DNA from 2 places in the Mesorhizobium sp. M0862 genome. Region 2 is predicted to be linked to the other one. Evidence: riboswitches for the same ligand, from Rfam matches in the RefSeq annotation. Region 2 holds a riboswitch; the other holds the start of a gene.
What was found. A riboswitch is a leader RNA that binds a small molecule or an ion and turns the genes downstream of it on or off. The one in region 2 is predicted to bind cobalamin.
Positions count from the first base shown of each region.

Region 1: linked by a shared signal. The riboswitch ahead of NKI15_RS21690 (aromatic ring-hydroxylating oxygenase subunit alpha) and the one ahead of metE (5-methyltetrahydropteroyltriglutamate--homocysteine S-methyltransferase) in region 2 are both predicted to bind cobalamin.

Region 1 covers NZ_JAMYOJ010000015.1:27,885-35,708, reverse strand. Annotated here, with positions in the region: gene NKI15_RS21710 (glycosyltransferase family 2 protein) at 1-336, opposite strand, end outside; gene NKI15_RS21705 (serine kinase) at 333-1,382, opposite strand; gene NKI15_RS21700 (PqqD family protein) at 1,534-1,956, opposite strand; gene NKI15_RS21695 (FAD-binding oxidoreductase) at 2,119-3,219, opposite strand; gene NKI15_RS21690 (aromatic ring-hydroxylating oxygenase subunit alpha) at 3,257-4,504, opposite strand; cobalamin riboswitch at 4,622-4,823, opposite strand; gene NKI15_RS21685 (DUF680 domain-containing protein) at 5,323-5,529, shown strand; gene NKI15_RS21680 (DUF680 domain-containing protein) at 5,596-5,799, shown strand; gene NKI15_RS21675 (DUF680 domain-containing protein) at 5,871-6,104, shown strand; gene NKI15_RS21670 (ABC transporter ATP-binding protein) at 6,178-7,290, opposite strand; gene bglA (beta-galactosidase BglA) at 7,357-7,824, opposite strand, start outside.
Region 2 covers NZ_JAMYOJ010000030.1:33,954-41,777, reverse strand. Annotated here, with positions in the region: gene glyA (serine hydroxymethyltransferase) at 1-875, shown strand, start outside; gene metK (methionine adenosyltransferase) at 929-2,104, shown strand; gene NKI15_RS29065 (adenosine kinase) at 2,207-3,199, shown strand; gene NKI15_RS29060 (hypothetical protein) at 3,245-3,514, shown strand; cobalamin riboswitch at 3,606-3,753, shown strand; gene metE (5-methyltetrahydropteroyltriglutamate--homocysteine S-methyltransferase) at 3,848-6,199, shown strand; gene NKI15_RS29050 (cytochrome-c peroxidase) at 6,638-7,693, opposite strand.

The DNA.
Region 1 (7,824 bases), on a different contig from region 2:
AGGGTCGGCCGCGAACAGGGGTAGGTCAGTCTTGAATCGTCCAGCCGGCGAGATGTCGTCCGAATCCAGGAACGACACCAGTTCGGTTTGCGGCAGCAACTGCTTCAGCCCTGTGTTGCGGGCGTTGGCCACGCCCTGGTTGGCCTGCTGGAACAGGCGGATGCACGACGCTTCTCGCATGATGGCGCGGACGGCTTCAACGGAGCTGTCGGTCGAGCCGTCGTCGACAAGGATGATATCGAGATCGGCATCGTCGCGTTGCCTGAGCAGGGACCGCAACGTCGAAACGACATAGATCTCCCGATTGTAGACCGGCACAATGATGCTCAACTTCATGCAGCGCCCCGAAGGACAAAATCCGCAATCGTGCCGGCGATCTCGCGCGGCTCGGTCCCCAGCGACAGCCGGTAGCATGGCAGGTCGCGGGTAAGCTCGCTGAAAAAGCGAAAGCCCGCTTCCCGCTCCCCCGGCATCTGCACGATTCCTGACGGGGCCAAGGCGATCATGGCATCCTTGCGCGATATGGGCATGACCGAGCTTCTCGCACCTCCCCTGATATGGGGCACTATCAAAGCAATAATGTCCAGACTTGCAGGAGTTGGTCGAGGCGCGATCTCGTCGATGTGAAAGGCATGCTTGCCTTGCCAGTTCAGCGGTTGGTACGACTTTAGCCGACCCTCCAGCTTCAGCCGCCTGAAGCCCTCCGGATCCTGCTTGAGCGTGGCAAACAGCGGATAGGCCGTCACCCCCTCGGTCCGGTCGATCAGCACATAGTCGTCGCCGACGCTATCGAGCCCATTGAGCAGGCCGGCGACGACCGTTCCCGATTTGCCGGCACCGCCGGAGCCCGCCAGCAGGACGCCCTTGCCATCGATGCCCAGCGTGCCGGCATGGGTGAGCCGCATGCCGCGCGCCGCATATTCCCAATGCAGGAAGGCGCGCAGCGGCGCCCCTTGTTCCCATGGCGGAAAGGCGTCGGCCGACATCATCAGCTGCGCCCCGACATGGCGTTGCGGATCATGGAACTGCCAGAAGTCGAGGTCATGATAGTAGCTGCCGCGCAATCCGGCCTCTTCCAGCCGGTTGGCAAAGGCATGATGGTTGTAATCGCCTCGGCCCCAGGTGGCCGGGGCGGGGACGCCATCGATGCCCCGGTGGGCGACGAAAATGCGGCAGCCGTCAGATGCAGACGGATTGCCCGGAGCCGGTATGAAGGCATGGCCGATGGTATCTGCCAGCGTGCCATGGTCGAGATGGACACTCAGGTCCAGCCCCGGCAACCGCACGCTGGCGGTAACGGGATAGAATGCGGCGGCGCTTTCCGCGGCCGCCAGCACATGGCGGGCATAATCCGGCAGGGTTTGCAGCGTGATCAAAGGCATGTGTTGGTTGTTCAGCGTCCAGAATTGCGCCGGGTCGCCTGATGCATGTCGCTCGGGGTGGCCCCGGTTTTGAGACGACGACATGCATAAAATCAAAGATCTAAGCGCGTCGCCTGAGTCCGTTCAAACGCGACGCGCTTTAGGGAAACGATTATGCCTGTTTCACCGCCGGCCAGCCGAGAGGTTCCTCGACCTCATGGATCGGGTCGACAATGATGAGATCGGCAAGGTCGTCATGGACATCGACCTTGAGCGGCTCATTGCTGGCAGCAAGCGCAGCCGACAGCTCGCCCGAAAGCGGTTGTGCCGGTGTTTCGGCTGGCGCAAGCAACCCGAAATCGAGCAGTCGGGCAACGAAGCTTTCGAGGTCGGCTAGGCTTATTTTTGCGGCGCCCGCGGCAGCTCCGACCAGCGCTTCAGTGGCGACGCCGGACGACAAAGCCTGCCAGACCCGGCTGCCGGAATCGGAAAAGCCAAAATACTTACCGTTCGAAAGATCGAGAACGACGGCTTCGCCATCGAATGATTCGAAAACGATGTCCTTGCTTGCGACCGCGTAGACCCGCTGTTGCATCGCTCTGTCCCCCGTTCCATGCGCCCATGAAGGGATGCGCCGGTTTCACGGTCTGCCCAGCCCTTCCTAAGTGCGTCTAAATCACTCGGCCTATGCTTGGCAAGACAAAGACCCGCGAACACAACGCCTGCGTCGGCGACCGTTGCGGCGAAGTCGACCGGCTCAAGCCTCGATTTCGAGCGCCGACAACGGTTTCGAGCAGCAGGCAAGGATGAAACCGTCATCGATCTCGTGGTCGAGGATGCCGCCATTGTGGCTCATCTCGACTTCGCCGGAGACCTTCTTCACCTTGCAGGTGCCGCACAGGCCGAACTCGCAGGCGGCGGGAATCCGCACGCCCGAGCTGCGCGCGGTCTGCAGCACGGTCTGGCCGGCGACGCAGCCGGCATCGACCTCCGAAAGCGAGAAGCGGATCGGCGTCACGGCTTCGACAGGTGCAGCGATGCCGTCCTCGACCGGGGAGGCAAACGGCGCCGGAATTTCCTCCACCACAGGCGCGGCAAAGCTCTCCTGATGGTATTTCGTCATGTCGAAGCCGGCGGCATCCAGCATGCCGCGCACGGCGCGCATGAACGGATCGGGGCCGCAGCAGAAGATTTCGCGCTCGCGGAAATCCGGAGCCAGCAGGGGCAGCCGGATCGCGTCGATGCGCCCCATATGACCGTACCAGCCCTCGCGGCTGGAACGTTCCTCGATCATGAAGCCGAGCGACAGGCCGGGCATATGGCCGCCGAGCAGTTCGAGTTCCTTGCGGAAGATGATCTCTTCGGCACGCCGCGCGCAGTTGACGAAACCGACATCGGTCCATGGCGCGCAGTCGTTCAGCCAGCGCAGCATCGACATCATCGGCGTCACGCCGGAGCCGGCCGAAATGAACAGGTATTTGGCCGCCGGGTGGCTGTGCAACGAGAAGTCGCCCGCCGGTCCATAGGCCTTGACGTGCGAGCCGGGTGCCAGATGGTCGAACATCCAGCGCGTGCCGATGCTGCCGGCCTGCGCCTTGATCGTCACCGCGATCGAAAACGGCCGCGATGGCGACGACGACAGCGTGTAGGTGCGCATCAGCGGCCCGTCCGGTGTCGGCAGTTCCAGCGTCAGGAACTGGCCCGGCTTGTAGCGGAACCAGGTCTGGTTGTCGGAGCGGAAGGTGAAGGTCTTGACGTCGGGCGCCTCGTCGCTGACGCCGATCACTTCCAGCACCTGCAGCCTATCGTTCCACGGCGCCATCTGGTCGAGATGGCGATAGAGCCCAAGATCCGTCATCGCATTCATCCTCTGGTCCCTCTTCGCCTGCTCCAGCTCACGCGACGCTGCGCAGCGCCGGCCGGCCGCCTTCGGCAAGGCGCGGGCCGATGAAGGCCGCGTACCATTCGACGAACTGGATCACGCCGCCCTCGTGCAGCTCCGAATAGGGGCCGGGCTCATAGGCCGGAGACAGGATGCCAAAGGCGTTTTCCTCGACGATGCGGCGGTCCTGGTCGTTGGTCTCCGTCCAGACATGGGTGAGCTCCTCAAGGTTGTAGTCGACCCCCTCGACCGCATCCTTGTGCACCAGCCACTTGGTCGTCACCGCGGTTTCGGTGGCGCTGATCGGCAGCACCCGGAAGGTGACCGCATGGTCGATCAGTATGTGGTTCCAGGTCGTCGGATAGTGGTAATGCATCAAGGTGCCGATGCGGTCGGCGGCAACAGTGTCGGACAGGTTCTTCGTCACCGCGCGCTTTCCGGACATCGTGTAGCTGACGGCATCGCGCAGCAGCGGCGCGCGGGTGGCGCGGTATTGCCCGGCCGGATCGATGCGGAACTTGCTCGGCAGGCCCGCCGCCTCGCATTTCGCCCAGTGCGCCAGCATCTCCGGATCGCTGTCGGCGCCCTGCACGCCGGTCACCGTCGGCGCTTCGGGGAATGTCTTGCACAGCTCCGGATGATTGCCGGCGCAGTGATAGCATTCGCGGTTGTTTTCCCAGACCAGCTTCCAGTTGCCCTTCTCGATGATGGTGCTCTCGAAGGCGACCTTGGCTTCATTCAGCCGGTGCGGCTTGAGGTAGGGCTCTATCATGGCGCGCATCGGCGCAAAGTCGGCAGGTTCTTTCGCCAGGCAGATGAAGATGTAGCCGCCGACGCTCTCGCAGGCGACGGGCTTCAGGCCGAACTGGCTCTTGTCGAAACCGTCGGCCATCTGGCGGGCAAACAGCAGCCGGCCGTCAAGCTCGTAGGTCCACTGGTGATAGGGGCAGACAAGCTTTGCCGCCATGCCCTTCTCAGTGTTGCAGACACGGCTGCCGCGATGGCGGCAGGAATTGTGAAAGGCGTTGATGTTGCCCTTCTGGTCGCGGACCAGCACCACCGGATAATCGCCGATCTGCACGGTGATATAGCTGCCGGGCTTCGGCAGTTCGCAATCATGGCCGATGAACAGCCAGTCGCGATACCAGATGTGCTCCATGTCGAGCTTGAAATAGTCCGGGTCGGTGTAGAAGGGCTGTTCCAGCGAAAAGCCTTGCTTGCGGCCGTTCAGGAGCCTCAGCATGTCGTTGCGCGTATCCATAGTTCTGTCCTCGTGGTTTAAGGACTGAACTTGGTGGTGATGGAGGAAGGATCGGACTCAGGCCGGCGCGGCGCCGGACATGCACTATCCACCTCTTGACCGCCCACCGCGATCAGTCGAGTCTATGCATCTCGGGCTGGTTTCCGGGCTCTGGAGTTGTCCTTGCGGACCATCGCGACACCTTCCCAGGCTCTTGCCCAGTGGTCTCCCGTTGCGACTTCAACTCCACCACCGTTGCGGGGGCAGCGCCGGATTCTGACCGGCTTCCCAATTCTCCGCTGCGTCGTCACGAAGCGGCACCTGAGATGCGATCATCTAATCACGGCAGCGATCGCGACGTCGGCATGAAAGCGACATCATATCCATGCGGCGCGACACGCGCGGCATACGCCCCGCCGACCACCGAAGGGCTGAGATCCTGTCTTGCGGCGCTATCATCGCCGTTTCGAATCGCTGCGGATCCAGTTCCGATCGGGGGCAAAAAGGGCTCAACGGTATCGAAAAGTTACTATTAGCAATCTCTAATCGAACCGAACGGTTCGTTTCTGTTGACAATGCGTGCAGGACGGTGTGAACGACGGCCCGGAAACCGACACCGGAGCGAACCACTCGGTTCGACATAAGCAACTGAAAACAATACGATAAATGACCATAGAAGAACTTCCTGGCACAATTTCAAGGTGCAGGACCGTGGTCCACACGGAACAACTTCGTGATTGGAAACCAGCCTATGGCTTTCCCACATCGGGGCTGTCCGAACGACGCGAATTCCTCCCAAGACACGCCGCTAGACGGACAGACAAACTGGAGTCCTAAAAATGAAAAAGATCATCCTCACTGCCGCAGCCGTTTTGGCGATCACCGGCAGCGCCTTCGCCGGTAGCGACAATTACGGTTCCAATGGTGCGAACCAGCCAGCCGTCTCGGTCGACAGCTCGTATACGGCTTCCATTCAGAAGCCGGCGCACGCTGACAAGCAGCCTGTCGTTCAGGGCGCCGACCGCGACCTCTACGGCAATCGCTGATCCCGACCAAAGAAGGGCGGCTAACCCGTCGCTCTCGGGATCCCAAAAAATTCAGGAGTATTTGAAATGAAAAAGATCATCCTTGCTGCCGCCGCCGTTTTGGCCATCTCCGGCAGCGCTTTCGCCGGTAGCGACAACTACGGTTCGAACGGCGCCAACCAGCCTGCGATTACGTCGACCGATAGTGGCCATACGGCTTCGGTTGAGAAGTCGGCTCCAGCCGAGCAGGCGCCTGCCCACGGTGCCGACCGTAACCTTTTCGGCCGCTAAAAGCCGGTTTCCAGCACGTGGCGGGCTTATCCGCTGCAGCTGGCGGCATCAGAAAAATTCAGGAGACTAAAATGAAGAAGATCGTTCTTGCCACCGCAGCCGTTCTGGCTGTTTCGAGCGCTGCCTTTGCCGGCAGCGACAATTATGGCTCCAATGGCGCCAACCAGCCGGCCGCTGCCGTCGACACCACCCGCACTTCGTCGACCGGCACCAACTCGGCGGTCTACAAGCTGCTGAACTCGTCGAACGACCAACAGAAGTTCGTTCCTCAGAGCAGCGACAGGGATCGGTTCGGCAACAACTAACAGCCGAAGCTTAAAAAAAGAGCGGCGGGCCTGGCCCGCCGCTCTTTTTTCATGCCTGTACGACGCAGCTATCTCAAGCCGCCTTCACTTCCACCGGCTTGAGCGAGAAGGAGTGCCCATCGGCGTCGAAGATGTGCAGGTCCCCGGCATCCGCGGTCAGTCGCAGCTTTGCCCCGCGCTTGACCTCGACATTGCCGGGCAGCTTGGTCACCAACGGCAGGTCGGCGCGGCCGATATCGACATAGACAAGCTGCACCTCGCCGAGTTGCTCGACATAGTCCACCACGCCCTCGAAAAGATATTCCGCGCCGGTGGCGGCCGACAGATCCTCCGGCCGCACGCCGAAGCTGACTGCCGCACCCTTTGCTGACGCCGGCGTTGCGATCGGCACCGTTGCCTTGCGGCCGCCGACATGGCTGACGATTGTCGGGTTGCCCGTCCTGTCGATTGTCGCCGGCAGGATGTTCATGGCCGGCGAGCCGATGAACTGGGCAACGAACAGATTGCCGGGCTTCTTGTAGAGGTCCATCGGCGTGCCGACCTGCTCGATATGGCCGTCCTTCAGCACGACGATGCGGTCGGCGAGCGTCATCGCTTCGACCTGATCGTGGGTGACGTAGATCATGGTCGTGGCAGGCATCGATTCCTTGAGCTTGGCGATCTCGATGCGGGTCGCGACGCGCAGCGCCGCGTCGAGATTCGACAGCGGCTCGTCGAACAGGAACACTTTCGGATTGCGCACGATGGCGCGACCGATGGCGACACGCTGGCGCTGGCCGCCCGACATCGCCTTGGGCAGGCGGTCGAGATATTTGGTCAGCTGCAGGATTTCGGCGGCCTGCCGCACCCGCTTGTCGATCTCGGCCTTGCTTTCCTTGCCGATCTTCATCGAGAAGGCCATGTTGTCGTAGACGGTCATGTGCGGATAGAGCGCATAGGACTGGAACACCATGGCAATGCCGCGCTTGGAAGGCGGCACGTCGTTCACCACCTCGCCGGCGATCTTCAGCTCGCCGGAGGTGATCTCCTCAAGCCCGGCGATGGACCGCAGCAAGGTCGACTTGCCGCAACCCGACGGGCCGACGAAGACGATGAACTCGCCCGACTTTATGTCGAGGTCGATGCCGTGGAGAATGTGCAGATTGCCGTATGATTTCTTCACCTGTCTCAGCGTGACATCGGCCATAATTTCCTCCCAGTGATTTCCCTAGAGAACCTGGATTTCCTCAAAAAATCCAGTTTCGTCAAAAACTCAGTCGATGCGCCCGAACCAGGCGCCGTAGCCGCCGAGGCGGATGGAACCTGTGCCGGATTGTCCCGAAAAACCGTGCCCGGCCAATGGCAGCAGCGCCTGACCACCGAGATCGACCTCGGCCGGCTTGCTGGCCAGATTGAAGACGCAGACGATCTGCTCATTGCCCTCACGGCGGGTGAAGGCGACGGTGTCGCCCTCGCTTTCGATGAACTCGATGTCGCCTTTGGCCAGGGCCGGATGCTGGCGGCGGAAACCGAGAAAGCGCCGGTAGTGCTCGAGCAGCGAGGCCGCGTCGCCCTGCTGAACATTGACCGCTTGCGACAAGTGCTTGCCCGGCACCGGCAGCCAGGGCTTGGCCGTCGAAAAGCCGGCATTGCTGGCGGTTGCATCCCACACCATCGGCGTGCGGCAGCCGTCGCGGCCCTTGAATTCGGGCCAGAAGCGAATGCCGTAGGGGTCCTGCAG
Region 2 (7,824 bases):
TGCCCTATGGACTAGATGAAAAGACACAGCAGATTGACTATGACCGCTTGCGCGAGACAGCCAAGCGGGAACGGCCGCGGCTCATTTGGGTCGGCGGAACCGCTTACCCGCGTGTCTTTGACTACGCGGCAATGGCAGAAATTGCCCTGGAAGCGAACTCCTATCTCGTAGCCGACATTGCGCACATCAGCGGCCTGATTGCCGCGGGAGCGCACCCGAATCCCGTGGGCCATTGCGACGTGGTCAGCAGCACGTCCCACAAGTCGATCCGCGGTCCCCGCGGTGGCTTCATTTTGTCAAGGAACGAAGATCGCTATCAGGCCCTGTATCATACAAAGAGCAAATACAATCTCGCCAGACGAATAGACCGGGCGGTCTTCCCTCACCTGCAAGGCGGACCTCACATGAATGCCATCGCTGCGCTAGCGGTTGCCTTGCACGAAGCCGCGAACCCGTCCTTCCGAGGCTACGGCCAACAGACGGTCAAGAATGCCAAGGCTCTGGCACATGCACTGCTTGAGCGAGGTTATGACCTGGTTACCGGGGGGACGGACAATCACATGCTGATCCTTGATCTTCGCGATCGGCCACTATCGGGCAAGGCCTATGCCGAGCGACTAGCAAAGGCAGGAATCATCACAAACTTTAATATGGTGCCTGGCGACCCGCGGCATCCGGCGGTCACAAGCGGAATTCGCCTGGGGGCGCCAGCAGTGACGTCAATGGGCATGCGCGATGTGGAAATGGTGCAAATTGCTGGCTTCATTGACTCCGTCCTCCAGCGGCCAGACGACGAAGATCTCCATGCCTGCGTGCGAAGAGACGTTGCCGACTTGTGCGCTGCGTTCGAGGTCCCGGGCATCTCCGACAAGTAAGGTGGGCCAAGCAAAATGCCCATACCACATCCAACATCCGAAGCGAGGTATTCATGGCTAGGCAGTTCGTGTTCTCTTCCGAATCGGTTGGCGCGGGGCACCCGGATAAGTTGGCCGACAACATCTCGGATGCCATCCTCGATGCCATCCTCCGCACAGATCCCAAGGCGCGCGTCGCCTGTGAAGCGTTGGTAAAATCAGGGATAGTCGTTCTGGCTGGCGAGATCACCAGCGATGCCCAGGTGGATTACAGCCAAGTTGCGCGCGATACGATTCTCGACATTGGGTACGACGACGAGGCCGTCGGCTTTGACGGCCGGCGTTGCTCCGTCGTTCATGCCCTCACCGAGCAGTCGCCCGACATCAGCCAAGGCGTTGACGAGGGAAGAGGGCAAGACCTCCAGCAGGGAGCGGGAGATCAGGGCCTCATGTTCGGCTACGCATGCCGCGAAACCGATACCCTGATGCCTTTGCCGATCCAGCTCGCTCATCGCTTGACGAAACGGCAGGCGTATGTCCGGAAGGCACAACAGCTTGGCTGGTTGCGTCCTGACATGAAATCCCAAGTCTCAGTGCGCTATGAGGGGTTGCGCCCGGTCGCCCTGGATACCATCGTCGTGTCGACGCAACATGACGAGCAGGTCTCGCAAGAGACTGTCCGCGAGGGCGTCATTGAGGAAATCATAAAGCCTGTCCTGCCTACCCACCTGGAGACGGAAGGCATCAGAATTCTGGTCAACCCGACGGGGCGGTTCGTAGTCGGCGGGCCGCGCGGCGACTGCGGTCTCACTGGACGCAAGATCATCGTCGATTCCTATGGCGGGATGGGTCGTCATGGCGGCGGCGCCTTCTCGGGCAAGGACCCGTCCAAGGTTGACCGCTCGGCTGCCTATGCAGCCCGCTATGTCGCAAAGAACATCGTCGCTAGCGGACTTGCGGACGTGTGCGAGGTGCAGCTTGCTTACGCAATCGGCGTGGCCAGTCCGGTTTCCGTCATGGTCAACACGTTCGGGACAGCCAGGGTTGAGGAAAGCAGGATCGAGCGCCTCATTCTTGAGTTGTTCGATCTCAGACCGAAAGGCATTATCAAGATGCTTGATCTCTTACGCCCTATATATCGCAATACAGCGACCTATGGCCATTTCGGCCGTGAAGAGCCTGATTTCACCTGGGAGAAGACAGACAGGGCAGACGAATTGCGTCGCGAGGCAGGACTCGCCGCCCCGTGAGACCGGCGAACGGATTGACAAGCGGAAAGCCCATTCCCACCGCGGACCCGCGCCTGGCAGGCGTGACGAGAAGCCGGTTCGGGTTTTTTGGCGGAGACATTGATGCCCGATTATGACGTGCTTTGCATCGGCAATGCCATTGTCGACATCATCGCCCAGTGCGACGACGCTTTTCTCGAGACCAACGGCATCATCAAGGGTGCGATGAACCTCATCGACACCAAGCGCGCCGAGCTGCTCTACAGCCGCATGGGGCCGGCGATCGAGGCCTCGGGCGGCAGCGCCGGCAACACGGCGGCGGGCGTCGCCAGCTTCGGCGGCCGTGCTGCCTTCTTCGGCAAGGTGTCGAACGATCCGCTCGGCGAAATCTATGCCCATGACATCCATGCCCAGGGCGTTGCCTTCGACACTAGGCCGCTTGAGGGACAGCCGCCGACGGCGCGCTCGATGATCTTCGTCACTCCCGACGGCGAGCGTTCGATGAACACCTATCTCGGCGCCTGCATCGAACTCGGGCCGGAGGACGTCGAGGCCGAGAAGGCCTCGGGCGCCAAGGTTACTTATTTCGAGGGCTATCTCTGGGACCCGCCGCGCGCCAAGGAGGCGATCCGGCAGACGGCGAAGCTCGCACACGAGGCCGGACGCGAAGTGTCGATGACGTTGTCGGATTCGTTCTGCGTCGACCGTTACCGGGACGAGTTCCTCGAGCTGATGCGCTCGGGCACTGTGGACATCGTCTTTGCCAACAGCCACGAGATCAAGTCGCTCTACCAGACCAAATCCTTCGACGAGGCGCTGGAGGCTATCCGCAAGGACTGCAAGATTGCCGCCGTCACCCGCTCCGAAAAAGGCTCGGTGATCGTGCGCGGTGACGAGACCGTCACCATCCAGGCGACAACGATCCGCGAACTGGTCGACACCACCGGCGCCGGCGACCTCTATGCCGCCGGCTTCCTCTACGGCTACACGACCGAACGCAGCCTGAAGGATTGCGGCGATCTCGGCTCGCTGGCGGCCGGCCTGGTGATCCAGCAGATCGGCCCAAGGCCAAGGCAGAATTTGCGCCGCGAGGCGGAAGGGGCTGGGTTGCTGTAGATGCGCGGGCAACTAACCAGCCGCCCTACTGACGCGATGACCGCAGTGGCGGAACTGTATCAAAGCTCGCTGATAGCGACAGCCATTCGCTTCGGAGAACTGACCCATGCTGCTGCCGTGAAGCTCGCTGGAGGAGCGGTGCAAGGCGTGCTTGCCATGACGGCATTCACCGTCATCCAGATCGTCACCAGCATTTTCCAGAAGCTCAGCTTGGGGAAGGCCAGTAAGGTTCCTGACGTAACGGAGAACTCGCGGCGTCCGTCGGACTTGACTTGCGATCACGTCCCACGATGCCGAATGCGGGCAGCAGACTGAATATTTCACAATGTTAGACAAAGGCGTAAAACGCGACCATATAACGACATAAACATTTCATTATGCGTCATTGACAAAGAGCGGGTTGCTGTGATTGTCTGCGTGTTGTGGTTCTCGCGTACGGTGCTGCCGCAGCGGAGCTAAGAGGGAAGCCGGTGCGATGCCGGCGCTGCCCCCGCAACTGTTAGCGGCGAGCCAACCCCGCGAGCCAGGAGGCCTGCCACGCGAATTACGTCCACGGGCGGGGTGTCTCGGTGGCCGCTGCAACCCGGCGTTGATGCCGGCCTGCTAGCGCCTTCCTTGTCACCGACGCCCCAATCATCGGGGTATGACATGACTGTCTCTCAGCAAATTCCTGTAGCAACGCTCGGCGTGCCGCGCTTCGGTCGTCGGCGAGAACTGAAATTCGCGCTTGAAAGCTACTGGTCCGGAACATCGTCCGCTGGCGACCTTCTTGCGACGTCGAAGGCGCTCCGTGCCGCTAGCTGGGAAGAGCAGCGCGATCGCGGCGTGTCGAAAATCCCGTCGAACGACTTCTCGCTTTACGACCATGTGCTCGACACCGCAGCCATGGTCGGGGCCGTTCCATCCCGTTACGGCTGGAATAGCGGCGAGGTCCCACTTGACATCTACTTCGCAATGGCGCGCGGCAACCAGGGTCAGACGGAGGATTGTGGACACGCTGGTTACCAGGAGGAGGCTCATGGACTTGGTGTAACCGCGATGGAAATGACCAAGTGGTTTGACACCAACTACCACTACATTGTGCCGGAACTCGATGATGATCAGACGTTCGCCCTCTCGTCATCGAAGCCGGTCGATTACTTCCTCGAGGCTAAAGCTCTCGGCATTCACACACGCCCAGTCATCCTTGGACCCATCACCTTCCTCAAGCTGGCGAAATCGCCTGCCGAGGGGTTCGGTCCCATCGCTCTCCTACCGCGGCTGCTGCCGGTTTACGAGCAGCTTCTGGAGAGGCTGAAGCTGTCGGGAGCCGACTGGGTGCAGATCGATGAGCCAGCGCTTGTCCTCGATCTGAACCCGAACGAACGAGCTGCGTTCGAATTCGCCTATGGCCAGCTGTCGAAAGCCGCGCCCGAGCTGAAGATCATGCTGGCTACGTATTTCGGGTCGCTGGGAGACAATCTCGAAACCGCGATTTCTCTGCCCCTGGCCGGCCTGCATATTGATCTCGTGCGCGCTCCCGAGCAGCTGGAAACGGTGGCTCGGCTCGCTCCGAAGGATCTGGTGCTCTCGCTTGGCTTGATCGATGGCCGCAACGTCTGGCGTGCGAACCTGCCCGCCATTCTCGACCGCATCAAACCGATCGTCGCCGGCTGGCCCTTGGACCGCGTCGAGATCGCGCCTTCTTGCTCGATGCTGCATGTGCCGATTGATCTGCGCATGGAGACGGAACTCGACGCGGACATCAGGTCGTGGCTCGCCTTCGCGGCCCAGAAGACCGACGAGCTGGTCTTGCTGGCCCGGGCCCTGTCCCAAGGCAGGGATGCGGTGGCAGGCGCGTTGAAAGCGTCTGCCGAGGCTGCCGCCACGCGCGTGACATCCACGAGGATCCATGACCCGCTTGTTCAGGGGCGGATCGCTAGCATTCAGGACAGCGCGAAGCGACGAGAGAGCGCTTTTGGCGAGCGCTCCAGAGTCCAGGCCGGCTCACTCGGGCTGCCGCCGTTCCCGACGACGACCATCGGGTCCTTCCCGCAGACGCCGCAGGTACGCAAGGCGCGGGCCGCTCATGCGAAGGGCCAGCTGAGCTATGTCGACTATGAGACGTTCCTGAAGAAGGAGATCGAGGCTGCAATTCGCTGGCAGGAAGAGATCGGGCTGGACGTGCTGGTGCATGGTGAGTTCGAGCGAAACGACATGGTACAGCATTTCGGCGAGCAGTTGTCCGGCTTCGCGCTCACCGAGCATGCCTGGGTACAAAGCTATGGGTCGCGCTACGTGCGTCCCCCCATCATTTTCGGCGACGTATCGAGGCGCAATCCGATGACAGTGCGCTGGTGGCAATTCGCCCAGTCGCTTACGGAAAAGCCCGTGAAGGGAATGCTCACAGGCCCAGTCACCATTCTCAACTGGTCTTTTGTTCGCGACGACGTACCCCGCTCCGAAGCCTGCCGCCAGATCGCGCTCGCCATCCGCGACGAAGTGACGGATCTCGAAAGATCCGGCGCAAGGATGGTCCAGATCGATGAGGCCGCGTTTCGCGAAGGATTGCCACTGCGCCAATCTGACTGGAAAGTCTATCTCGACTGGGCTGTCGAATGTTTCCGGATCGCTTCAACGGGTGTAAAGGACGCGACTCAAATTCATACCCACATGTGCTATTCGGAGTTCAACGAGATCATTCACGCGATCGCTGGAATGGATGCGGATGTCATTTCGGTTGAGACGTCGCGCTCGAAGATGGAACTGTTGGACGCCTTCACGAGCTCCAAATATCCGAACGAAATCGGTCCTGGCGTCTATGATATTCACTCACCACGCGTCCCGGAAGTCGGCGAGATTTCGGACTTAGTCATGCTTGCCCGCGAGCGACTGTCCGACGGCCAACTGTGGATAAACCCGGACTGTGGCCTCAAAACACGCAAATGGGAGGAGGTCCGCCCTGCCCTCATTAACATGGTCGCTGCAGCACGCGCGCTCCGGCAGAAAGTGCAGGCGTGAGGCCTCTCTTCCTCAGCGTGTGGGGAGTTGCCGGCTGGCGGATGTCGGTCGGGAATATGCCAAACCGATCACACTCTTGGAAATGAGCCACTCGGCGCAAATGTGCAATTTCCCTACGGCACGTGTCTTAATCCCGCAGAAATATAAATGTGGCACTACGCTATAACATCGGTTCCTTGGGGACATACAGGCCCCGCGCCTCGAACAAATCGGACTGGCGTCGTTTCTCAAAGTAGACTGCTTGGCGCGTTCGCTCAGGCAGCGACAATATATGGTGCTGCGTCTGTCCGCCCCCAGTTGATCGCGCAGACTACGGGCGAGGTGGCAGGGTTCGGGTATCGCTAGCGTCCCGCCAATTCGGAGATGGACGTCGCAATTCGTGTCGCCAAGTAAAAATCGCCAATCATTTTCGATTGCAAGTCCGCAGCCAGTTGGCCCTTATTTTCCTGAGATCTGCGTTACAGGCCGGGGCGTTGTCGCCGTTTCTGAGGGTAAGATGGGATAGGCGACGTCAGGTGCCTCTCCGGTCAGCGAGTTGAGGAAGGCAACAAGCAGGTCAACTTCTTCGTCCGCCAGTACTACGCCGAGCTGGGTGGTCCCCATAATGGCGACGGCCTGTTTCAGATCCCAAACCTTGCCCGAATGAAAGTATGGCGCGGTGAGTGCAACGTTGCGCAGCGGCGCCACGCGGAAGACATAGGAATCGTCGGCTGCATTGGTGACCTCAAATCGGCCCTTGTCTTTGTCCGGCAGGACTTCGGCGCTGGGCCGTTCCACGAGGCCGAATGGGTAATAGGCTTGCCCACCAACGTTGATGCCGGCATGGCAGGACGAGCAGCCTTTGTCCATGAAAAGCACCAGGCCCTGTTTCTGTTCGGAAGTCATGGCAACCTCATCACCATTCAGGAAGCTGTCGAACGGGGCAGGTGTGACCAGTGTCGCCTCGAAGGCTTCGATCGCCTTGGCGAAGTTGTCGAAGGTGACCCGATCGGCTTCAGCCGGAAAAGCTGCATCGAACCACTCGACATATTGCGGCATGGACTTGAGAGTGGCGATGAGTTGGCCCGGTGTATTGGCCATTTCGATCCCGGCTTGGACCGGTCCCTTCGCCTGAGCCTTCAGGTCTTCGGCACGACCATCCCAGAACTGGGCGATGTTGAAGACAGCGTTCAGTACAGTCGGCGCGTTGCGCTGTCCCTTCTGCCAACCATGGCCAATCGAGGTTTCGTGATTGTCGTCGCCGCCGGTGGCCAGGTTGTGGCATGAATTGCACGACAAGACGCCTGACGCCGAGACGCGTGGATCGAAGAACAGTGCCTTGCCGAGAGCGATCTTTTCCGGGGTGATCGGGTTGTTGGCGACTGTCGGCGTGGTGGATGGCAAAGCCGTGAAGGTGGCCAATGCCGTATCTCTGAGGTCGGTGGGGATCGAATCCGCAGCAAAGGCGGTGGGTGCCAGCAAGGTGACAGCCATCGTACTGAATAGGATTTTCATAATTGGTCTTCCTGCGTCGTCCACGCAGCCATTATGCGATCTGCGGCTCATGAACGCCCTGAGCTAGATCAGCTTGAGGGAGAGGACGGGGTCTCACACCTGTTTTCGCAGCTGAGCTGGGACCCTCTTGG